DNA from 2 places in the Virgibacillus proomii genome. Region 1 is predicted to be linked to the other one. Evidence: riboswitches for the same ligand, from Rfam matches in the RefSeq annotation. Region 1 holds a riboswitch; the other holds the start of a gene.
What was found. A riboswitch is a leader RNA that binds a small molecule or an ion and turns the genes downstream of it on or off. The one in region 1 is predicted to bind thiamine pyrophosphate.
Positions count from the first base shown of each region.

Region 2: it holds a riboswitch for thiamine pyrophosphate, as region 1 does, so the genes downstream of both, BN1066_RS13920 (ABC transporter substrate-binding protein) here and thiT (energy-coupled thiamine transporter ThiT) in region 1, are expected to answer to the same signal.

Region 1 is NZ_FUFN01000010.1:644,717-650,041, forward strand. Features, by position in the region: partial or broken gene BN1066_RS10930 (dTDP-glucose 4,6-dehydratase) at 115-929, shown strand; TPP riboswitch at 1,223-1,324, shown strand; gene thiT (energy-coupled thiamine transporter ThiT) at 1,489-2,085, shown strand; gene rhaM (L-rhamnose mutarotase) at 3,078-3,392, shown strand; gene BN1066_RS10945 (MFS transporter) at 3,422-4,738, shown strand; gene rhaB (rhamnulokinase) at 4,901-5,325, shown strand, end outside.
Region 2 is NZ_FUFN01000010.1:1,372,146-1,377,470, reverse strand. Features, by position in the region: gene BN1066_RS13940 (TatD family hydrolase) at 600-1,376, opposite strand; gene BN1066_RS13935 (ABC transporter ATP-binding protein) at 1,376-2,113, opposite strand; gene BN1066_RS13930 (ABC transporter permease) at 2,106-2,879, opposite strand; gene BN1066_RS13925 (thiamine-binding protein) at 2,879-3,169, opposite strand; gene BN1066_RS13920 (ABC transporter substrate-binding protein) at 3,203-4,201, opposite strand; TPP riboswitch at 4,368-4,478, opposite strand.

The DNA.
Region 1 (5,325 bases):
AAATTCACGATTGTCTAAAGCTAAATTAATCGAAAATGGTTTTACTACCTTACCAACTTGGCAAGAAGCTTTAGCCTATTACCTGAATGAATTAAATCAAGGGGTAAAATAAAAATGATAACGAAGAAAGTGCTAGTGACTGGTGGAGCTGGATTTATAGGTGGTAACTTCGTGCAATTTATGGTAGACAAGTATCCCTACCAGAAATTTCCATATGCACAAATGTATTAGGCACCCAAATCCTTCTAGATGCTGCAAAGGCTGTAGATGTTTCGAAGTTTGTCCATGTCTCTACAGATGAAGTATATGGGGAGTTAGATTTTGATTCAACAAAATTTTTCACAGAGGAAACATCTCTTCAGCCGAATAGTCCATACAGCGCAAGTAAAGCAGCCGCTGATCTATTAGTCCGTTCCTATCATGAAACCTATAAACTATCAATGAATATCACACGCTGTTCCAACAATTATGGACCATATCATTTCCCAGAGAAGTTGGTTCCTTTAACCATTTCGAAAGTACTTAACGATGAAAATGTTCCACTGTATGGCGATGGAAAAAATATTCGTGACTGGTTACATGTCCATGATCATTGCGCAGCCATTGACCTTGTATTACATCAGGGTGCCAATGGGGAGGTTTATAATATAGGTGGTCATAATGAACGAACTAATTTAGAAGTTGTTAGAACGATTATAAAAACTTTAGGTAAATCAGAAGAATTAATTGAGTTTGTAAAAGATCGCCTAGGTCATGATAAACGGTATGCAATTGATCCTTCTAAACTAGAAAAGTTAGGTTGGAAACCTACTTTTACTTTTGACACCGGAATTGTTCATACAGTTCAATGGTACATCGATAATCAGCAGTGGTGGAAACAAATTATAAGTGGGGAGTATCAAAATTATTTTGAGAAACAATACACATGATTGATTAAAGATTTGGTTGCACTAGTTTGTTTTTTTTATCACTGGTCTCTAAAGTAATGTTTCCAGGGTTTTTATGTTTTTTAAAACTAGGATTAGCTATTTGTGTTTATGCACGTTTGATAGTAGATAGCTACAAGTCGAGATTACTTATAAATACCAAGACTTAATCGTTGGCATTTATGTCTGAATTGTCCCTTCTTTTATCTACAAAAATATTTAATAACCTTAATAAAAAAACCTAAAACACTGTTCATAAAGAAGTTTATCTATTATAATGAAAATAAAATATATTTAGAAACCACAAGGGGAGCTTTTTTGCTGAGAGTGAACAACTCTGTTCTGACCCTTTGAACCTGTTAGTTAGTACTAGCGTAGGGATGTGGAAAACGACGATTATGTTTATCCCATAGGTACAGTCTACTTTTATTTTTAATACGTAAAAGTAAGTTGCTTTTGCCATACCATCATGGGATAAATAAAATCTTTCACACATACAACACTTAACGTGTATCACTACGCTCTCCTTGAGGTTTCATATCATGAAAGGGGAGTATTTTTGATGCAAAATTTACGACTATTGGTGATGATTGAGGTAGCTTTTTTTGCAGCATTTGCATTTATTTTAGACATATTGCCTTCTATTAAGATATCACCAGCAATTTCCATTTCTTTTGCAATGGTACCAATTTTTATTCTAGCATTTCGCAGAGGGGTAGTAGCCGGGCTGTTATCCGGTTTCTTATGGGGACTTTTACAAGTAGTATTTGGAGATGCGGTCTATGTAACACCAGTTCAGTTTATGATAGAATATTTTATTGCGTTTGCTTTTGTTGGATTTGGCGGGCTTTTTTACACTGTTATTCAAAAGTCCTTTCAAAATGGGCATAAAAAAGCGGCATTGGCATGGATTGTATTAGCAACTTTGGTAGGCAGTCTCGCTCGCTACTTTTGGCATTTTATAGCTGGTGTTGTTTTTTGGGGAAAGTATGCACCAGATGGTATGTCCCCAGTTATTTATTCCTTAGTAGCAAATGGAACGACCATGTTAGGTGCTTTTGTTTTATGTTCTGTTATACTGGTTGCTGTTTTAGCCAGTGCTCCCAGAATCATTATGGAGAATAGCAGTTCTAGGAATAAATCGGAAAAAGTTTCCTAAATGAAAATACTACTGTTGATTAGCTAAACGTCAAAAGCGAATAATGCGCTAAAATTGTAAAAAATGAAGGATAAGAAACAAACTTAACCTTGATTGACTCCTAGTCTCTCAAGGTTTTTAATTTTATTGTATATTAACTATTTATATTGTTGGATGACAGTGGAAAATACCAAAAGTACAATAATAAATTTTAGATGACAAAAGGAAATTATAGGAACAGTTCGATGCTATATCCGTTTCGCATGGTGAAACTTTTTTTGAAAGTAGTTCGCTTGCTGCTGTTTAGCTAAAGCGATCAAACTACCGTGCTCACCTTCCTACGATAAGCTAACATCGGTTGGAATCTAATGGAAAACCGACTAAAAGTGGGCTTGCCGCTCACAGGCGTCAACACCCCTCTGTTTTAGAAGCATGTTTTCTTTATCCCGAATGTAAGAATCCGTATTTTTCTCATTTCAAAGATTTGCTTATGATTTTTGAGTACTGATGAGAAAAACGGCTCCTAAGTCCCCGATTTGTTCGAGTCGACAGGACAGAGTTGCTACGTAGTGATACACCGCGATTTTTCAAGGAAGAGAAAGCCTCTTGAATAAGTGCCGTGATTTTTCAAGACAGGGAAAAAACTCTTTAAATGAAGTTCTCTTTATCTCGCCAGGTATTCAGTTTGTAAGCCGTTAACCGAGCGTTTTTAGCTTTTGTTTTCCTTCACGAAACGTTGTCGTGTGGATATTATTCGTTATGTCGAATGTGAGAAATTATTTTTATATGCAATGGATATACATAACCAAATAAAAAGGTGGTATAATTCTTGCCCCTCGTTAAAAACCAAAAACAATAAAATCAAACATAAAAACAAATAAACAAATATAAATAAAACTAATATGTGTTGACTTTTTGTTTGTTTAGCATTATGATTAACATGTAAGTAAAATGTAATCGTTCTCATGAGGCGTTCATTTTCTTTTTAAAATATCAAAAAAGGATGATGTTGAATGATTAGAAAAGCTTTTGTCATGACAGTTTATCCTGATAAGCACGAGGAATATATGAATCGTCATCAAGAAATTTGGCCGGAAATGATCCATGAACTTCGGAAACATGGCGCTAAAAATTATTCGATTTTTTTAGAGAAAGAAACGAATAAATTATTTGGTTATGTAGAAATTCAAGATGAAAAATTATGGACCAATATGGCAAAAACAAAAATAAATCAAAAATGGTGGGAATTTATGGCACCAATTATGAAAACGAATTCAGATGATAGTCCAGTAACTGTTCATTTAGAAGAAGTATTCCATATGGATTAGACCCATTTTTTATTTAGGAGGAAAGGCTAATGAGTAAAAGAAGGTTCGCAGCAAAGGAAGTAACAGGCTGGAAAGCTACCATTGCAATTTCCATGGCAAACTATATAGAAGCAGGTTCTATCATTGCCGCTGCTAGTAGTTTAACAATGTGGCAAGCCTATCTTCATATAGATAGTATTGGTGTTGGCTTATTGAGTGCATTAAGCGCGAATGCTTTAGGTGCAGCTTTAGGTGCGTTGATTGGTGGTCCTTTAACTGATAAATATGGAAGAAGACTAATTTTTAGCTATGATTTATTAGTCTATATGATTGGTGTTCTCTTAATTGCAGTTTCCGTAAATTTTCCAATGTTACTTCTCGGAACAATCATTACCGGAATTGCGGTAGGTGCTGGTGTTCCGGTTTCTTGGACATATATAGCTGAAGAATCACCAGAAAATAAGCGGGCTGCGCATGTTGGAACAGCTCAATTAGCATGGTCAATTGGTCCAATGATTACGTTTGCTTTAGCAGTAATATTAGCACCACTAGGATTATTAGGATCGAGAATTATTTTTTTACATCTATTTATAATTGCTGGAATTTCTTTATATATCAGGCGTGGACTACCTGAGTCAAAAATTTGGGAAGAACAGCAAGCTAAGGAGAAGAATGAGAGAGATAAAGGTATTAAGCGGAAAAGTTCTTTTAAAGAATTAATTTCTCTCAAGCCAAATAGACAAGCATTGTTTTTATTATTAGGTATTTACTTATTTTGGAATTTAACCGCTGGTGCAATGGGTTACTTTATGCCTTATATTTATGAAAATGTAGGCGGATTAAGTAACCAACAAGCTAATTTACTTCAAGCATTCTTATGGATGTTTACCGTAATTACTACCTACCTTATTTTTATGAAGTTAGGAGATAAATATAGTCGCAAAATAGTATTTGGTATTGGTGCTTTTATGGGAATTCTTGCATGGATAATCCTTACCTTTATGCCAATGACATGGCCAACCTTAATTTCATTTGTTGTCTTATGGGGATCAGCTGCTGGAATTGGGGCTCAAGCATTTTACGCATTATGGACAAGTGAATTATTTCCTACTAGATACCGTGCCACTGCCCAGGGGTATATGTATTTTATTGTTCGTACAGGTATTGCCTTATGGTCGTTTATATTACCAACAATTATGGCAACTCTTGGATTTAAAGTTGCAGGTATCGTAATGATTACGTTTCTTGTAATTCATATGGTAATTGGCATTATACTTGCGCCAAATACGAGAGGAAAATCATTACGTCAAATAGAGGAAGAACGTTATGGGAACTTAACAACATCAGAAGAACACTATACGGTGTAAAAATTTTTAGTGAAACAAAACAAAATAAAAAACATAAATATTTATTTGTGTTAATTTTTGTTTATTAATATCTGAATATCATTTATTATAGTTAAATAAGGTTGAATTCGTATAGCGACTACTATAATCTGATGTATTCTTGCAAAATTGGAAGGTGAGATCATGCATTCTTGCAGTTTGGCGGTAGATATAGGTGCATCAAGTGGCAGAGTAATTGCCGGATTTTTACAAGATAAGAAAATTATTTTAGATGAAGTTTATCGATTTGAGAATAGATTAATTCAAAAGAATGGATATTTTTGCTGGGATATAGAGAAGCTGTTTGCAGAAGTAAAAAAAGGAATTCACCTAACTAAAAAGAAAGGCTTAATACCAGTAAGTATTGGTGTCGATACATGGGCGGTTGATTTTGTTTTATTAGATGAAAATGACCACCTGCTAATGGATGCTGTTTCTTATCGTGACCCAAGAACAGACGGCATGATGGATGAGGTATTTTCAATAATTAGTAAAGAGCTTTTATATTTAGAGACTGGAATACAGTTTCAAAAATTTAATTCTATTTATCAGCTATATTATGTAAAGAA
Region 2 (5,325 bases), 730 kb from region 1:
TAGTACCGTACCGCAAGGGTATGACCTAAAGGCCTCTGAACAGAATCGGGCATTTGACTTGTAGTTGGATTTTCCAACTTATCCTCTTAGGATTCACCTCGTAGCATTCAAGTGATGGTCTTACTCCAGTTACATACGGGATAAAGTGAAACTTCATTCCGTGGAATGCTTTTTACACGGAATGTTAGTTAAACGAATCGGGCATTTAGGTGCCGTTCTCTCCCACTTAGACTCTTTTTAACCAACTCAGGCTCTTGAAGTGGGAGGCTTACGGCACCTTACATGCGGGATAAACTTCATATAACTAGAGTTTATTCTCGCTAACATACAGTAGTCCCCACTTGTCCCTTTCAACTAACAATTAATCTGAAGTAGGAACTTTACTATCCAAAAATGAGGGATAAAAAGGCTCTATTTCCTTATAATAACATTTATTCTATTTATATTTCTCTACGGTATTGTCCTATTCACGCATTGTTAAAATTTGGTTCTAAATGACTAATAACCTGCTATGATAATGAATATATACCAAGAATCGTAGAGCAATTGGGTACAATCTATTTTAATCTGTATATTGACAGACAAAGGTGGAATAAGCGTTATAGCGCAAAAAACTGCTTCGTTGTAGTAAAAATCTGTTCGTATACATTTGCAATCGACTGCTTTTTTATTTGTGCAATTTTTATAATCGTATCATGGATCATAACAGGACTGGTTAATTGATTGGCAAATGGTCCAGTAAATGGCCAAGGACCGTCTGTTTCTACCATTATATGAGTAAGAGGATATTCTTTTACAAGCTGTTGAATCTCTTTTTCATAGCATATGTCAGGAGTGATAGAAATAAAGTAGCCATTTTGGATCATGCGTTCTATCGTTTGATAACTACCTTTAAACCAATGAAAATGCGCTTTATCTATAGAGTGCTTTTCCAACAGGTCACAGACTAAATCAGCATCCTCATAGACAGCATGTAAGCTAATCGGTTTATCCCATTGTTTACTAAGCTTTATAAAGACTTCCAGCAGCTCTAAATAGGGCTCTATGTTCATTTTTACTGCTTTCTGGCGCATATAGTAAGGTAAACCAACTTCCCCTATGGCGATTGCTTGATCCTTATATTGTTGAATAAACTGGATTAATTCTTCAAGTTCCTCTTCAGATGGCAGTTCCTGCTCCGGATGAAATCCAAATGCCGGATAAATTTTTTCATATTGTTCGGCTAGCCGCAAATTTGCAATGGATGAAGCTAAATGGTTAGATACAGAGATGACAGCCGTAATTTTTTCTTGCTCCAAGTCGATTAAGATTTGATTTTGCTCGTCCTTCGTATACATGTCTAAATGAATATGCGCATCAATAATTTTTCCTTGCATTATGATCCCCTCAATTCATGATAAATCATTTTCTTATACTCTAAAAATGCTTTACTTAATACAATGTCTTCTGACCGAGGTCGTTCAAAGGGGATAAAAACTTCCTTCTTCACTAGCGCTGGTTTTTCTGACAAAACGATAATTCGATCAGCTAAAAACAGCGCTTCTTCAATATGATGAGTCACAAACAAAATCGAACGCTGATACTGTTCCCATATCGATAACAACCACTTTTGCATTTCCAGTCTTGTCCATTCATCTAGTGCCGAAAATGGTTCATCTAAGCAAATAATTGGCTGTGGGCTAAGCATGCTGCGAAGAAAAGAAACCCGTTGTTTCATCCCACCTGATAATTGATGTGGGTAAGCATACTCATAGCCTGCCAGCCCAGCACGAGCAATCATTTCTAATGCTTGCTCTTCATTCGTTTTACTATCTACAATTTCTTTTCCAAGCATGACATTTTTTAAGACCGTCCGCCAAGGCAGAAGTGAACTAGCCTGTGGCATATAGCTAATAAAGCCGCGTAAACCTGTTATATCTTTATGATTGAGGCGAATGGTACCGGCATCTGGTGTACTAATTCCGCCTATTAGACGAAACAATGTACTTTTCCCGCTTCCAGATGGCCCTAGGATAGCGACAAATTCTCCATCTTGGACGGTAAAGGAAATGTCGGCTAATACTTGATTATCGCCATATGATTTTTGAATCCTTTCAATTTCTAATTTACCCATGGTGATCTCCTTCTTCAATCAGCTTCCAACGAATAACTTTTTGTTCTAAATACGTTAGCAGCAGAAAAAATAACAAACTTAATACGACGATAAATAAAATAGCTACAAATACACGATCTGTCCGAAACGAAGAAGAGGCTAAAGTCATGTAATATCCGATACCTTCACTAGAACCTAGCCACTCTGAAATGACCGTTCCCATCACACTATACGTGGCAGATATTTTTAATCCACTAAATAATGAGGGCAGTGCATATGGCCACTCCAGCTTCAAGAAAATTTGCTGTTTATTTGCACCTGCCATTTGCATATAATGCTTTAATTCCTCACTTGTTTGCCGAAATCCATCAAGAGCAGCAATGGTAATAGGAAAAAAGCAAACTAGTATAATAACAATTATCTTAGGCAATATTCCAAATCCGAACCAAATAACAAGCAATGGTGCCAAGATGATAATTGGAATATTTTGGGAAATAATTAAAATTGGATAAAAGGCCTCGCGCATCCCAGGTATAAGATGGAGACAAACAGCAACCAAAATACCAACACTACTGCCGACTAAAAATCCAACAATCGTTAACTGAATCGTCGAGACTAAATGATGAACATAGTCTGACCAGCCTGTAATCGCTTCTTGTAAAATAATTGATGGTGCAGGAAGTAACCACTCAGGTACATGAAACCAAGAACAGATAAACTCCCAGCTAAGCATGAAAAGGATGAGGACCAAAACCGGCCGCCATCCCTTTAATAATTTCTTCCTCATTAGCGATACTTCTCCGTTAATTTATCCATCGAAGCACCTGTAGGCTGATAAAATATTTTTACTTGTGAAATTACACTTGGGCATCCAAGTTCAGTCATTCGCTCATTCATTTTTTCAATGACAGTTAATAACTCGGATAACTCACCCTCCATTGTCGTTTCCAATGGATTGACTTGATAACGGACTTCAGCTTGATCAATAATTGCAATTGCTTCATCTACATAAGGTATAACATCTTCCCCATTTTTTGTTTTTGGGATAATCTGAATGCTCACAAGGGAATTGGCCATGACGATTCCTCCTTTGAATAGTTAATTTAATATTTATTTAGGTAAAAATTCATTGGTAAATGCTTTTTCACTATCTAATGGTTTATCTAATAATTTATTTTCATACATCCAAGATGCGTAATTATCCCAAACTTCCAGTTGTTGCTCTCCCCATCTCTTTGCATCATCTTGATACTTATCAGCTAGCCATTTTTGACTTGCTTTTACCAGTTCTTCATCAAGATCAGGAACTGCTTCGATTAAAATATTTGCGGCTTCTTCTGGATTGTCAATCGCTAGTTCATATCCTTTTGTTACTGCCGATAAAAATTTTTTAATGGTTTCGGGATCTTTTTTAATCATGTCTTCATTTGTTGCTAAAACAGGCGTGTAATAATCTAGTTTCTCCGAGTAATCTGTGAGGTAAATCATATTTAATTCTTCATTTCGGAGCTCTGCTTCTACTCCTGTCCACCCGTAATAAATCCAAGCGAAATCAATATCTCGATTTACAGCTGTAAAAAAGTCCGTCTCCCCCATATTAACAATATTTACTTTTTCCACATTAGCATCTTCTTGCTTCATTAACGAACTGAGTACCGCTTTTTCTACAGGAGCACCCCATCCTCCATATGTTTTATCTTCGAAGTCTTTTGGCTTCGTAATGTTTTTTTCTTTTAACGAAGCAAACCCGGATGTGTTATGTTGAATGATTGCTGCAATGGAGATGATCGGAATATCTTGAACCCGTGCCTCTGTAATTCCTTCCTGATAACTAACACCAAAATCTGCTTTTCCTGATGCTACTAGCTGGTCTGCTCCTGCTTCTCCAGGCATCTTAATTTCTACATCGAGTCCTTCATCTTTAAAATACCCTTTTTCTTTCGCTACATATAGTCCGGTATGGTTTGTGTTTGGTGTCCAATCCAAAACTACAGATACTTTTTTTAGTTCTTTAGCTTGATCACCTTTTTTCTTCTTCTCTTCTCCATTTGTATTACAGGCTGTAAGTAAAGCAGTGATAAGGGCAAAAATAATGAGTCTCTTCAACATAATTTCCTCCTTGTACAAACATAGCTATGTAAGGTATAAAATCGAAAACGGACGTACACTGGCGACCTGCCTGGTTGCGCTAAACTAAAACGTCGACTCCTTCTTCCTCACGTAAAAAAAGCCTTAGGTGGTTTCGTACACCTAGGGCTTTCGCACATGCAACTATTGCTAATCAAAACATGTTCCCTACGCTGGCTTTACCCAGATCAGGTTCTAAGAGTCTAGTATCTTATGGATACAATCTCAACCAGCAACACTGGTTCCCCTACAACGCTTATGTTTATTTTTTGTTTATCCATTAGTAACTATGCCATATTCATGTCCATTAATCAAGCATTTTCCAAAAGACGACCCGTTTCTAATTCCGCTTTTATATGGGGAATATTTTATCTGTATGCTGCTTAAATTAGACGTTCTCTTTGTTTCTATAAAATTCCATCCTCATGTAAAAGAGGCTATTTCTTTCCTTGTGATGGTAAAAGGATGCAATAGTAAGATTTCTATTAATTTAAAGGAGATAAGCAATTATCAAATTAGTTAACAGAAGAAGAGTTCAGCCTAAAGTTACGAATGGATAATCTAACGGTTGAATAAAGATACTGTATATCGGAAGGTGTAAAATACTCGAGTAAAAAGATGAACGAAAAGAGGGTGAGCTAGAAGAGATCCTCCTTATAATGTATTCATTCAGTAGTCTTTTCCTGCATCCCTTATTGAGAAGTAAAACACAGGCTAAACCTTGACCACGATATGTCGCTGTTGAAGTTTTCCTTGTCCTCCTTTAAAAGTCCTGATGTATTGCTACCGAAGCTTTCCTTCCTTGGAAAATCGTGATGTGGCTATCAAAGCATACTCTGTCTTGAAAAACCTCGCTGTATCGCTATCGAAGCCTACTCTCTCTGTCAACCTAAACGAATCGGGATGTAGCTGCCGTTATCTCCCACTTAGCCTTCTTTGTATTCCCTATAACTCGTGAAGTAAGATTCTTACGCACACCTTACAACAGGATATCTTCCATTACGTATCAGTCACATTTTATTATCATCAGAAGGTACAAAAAACAAATAAATGTTAAACACTGCAAGTAAACCAATTAATATCCATAGAGAAATTAAAAATTGTTC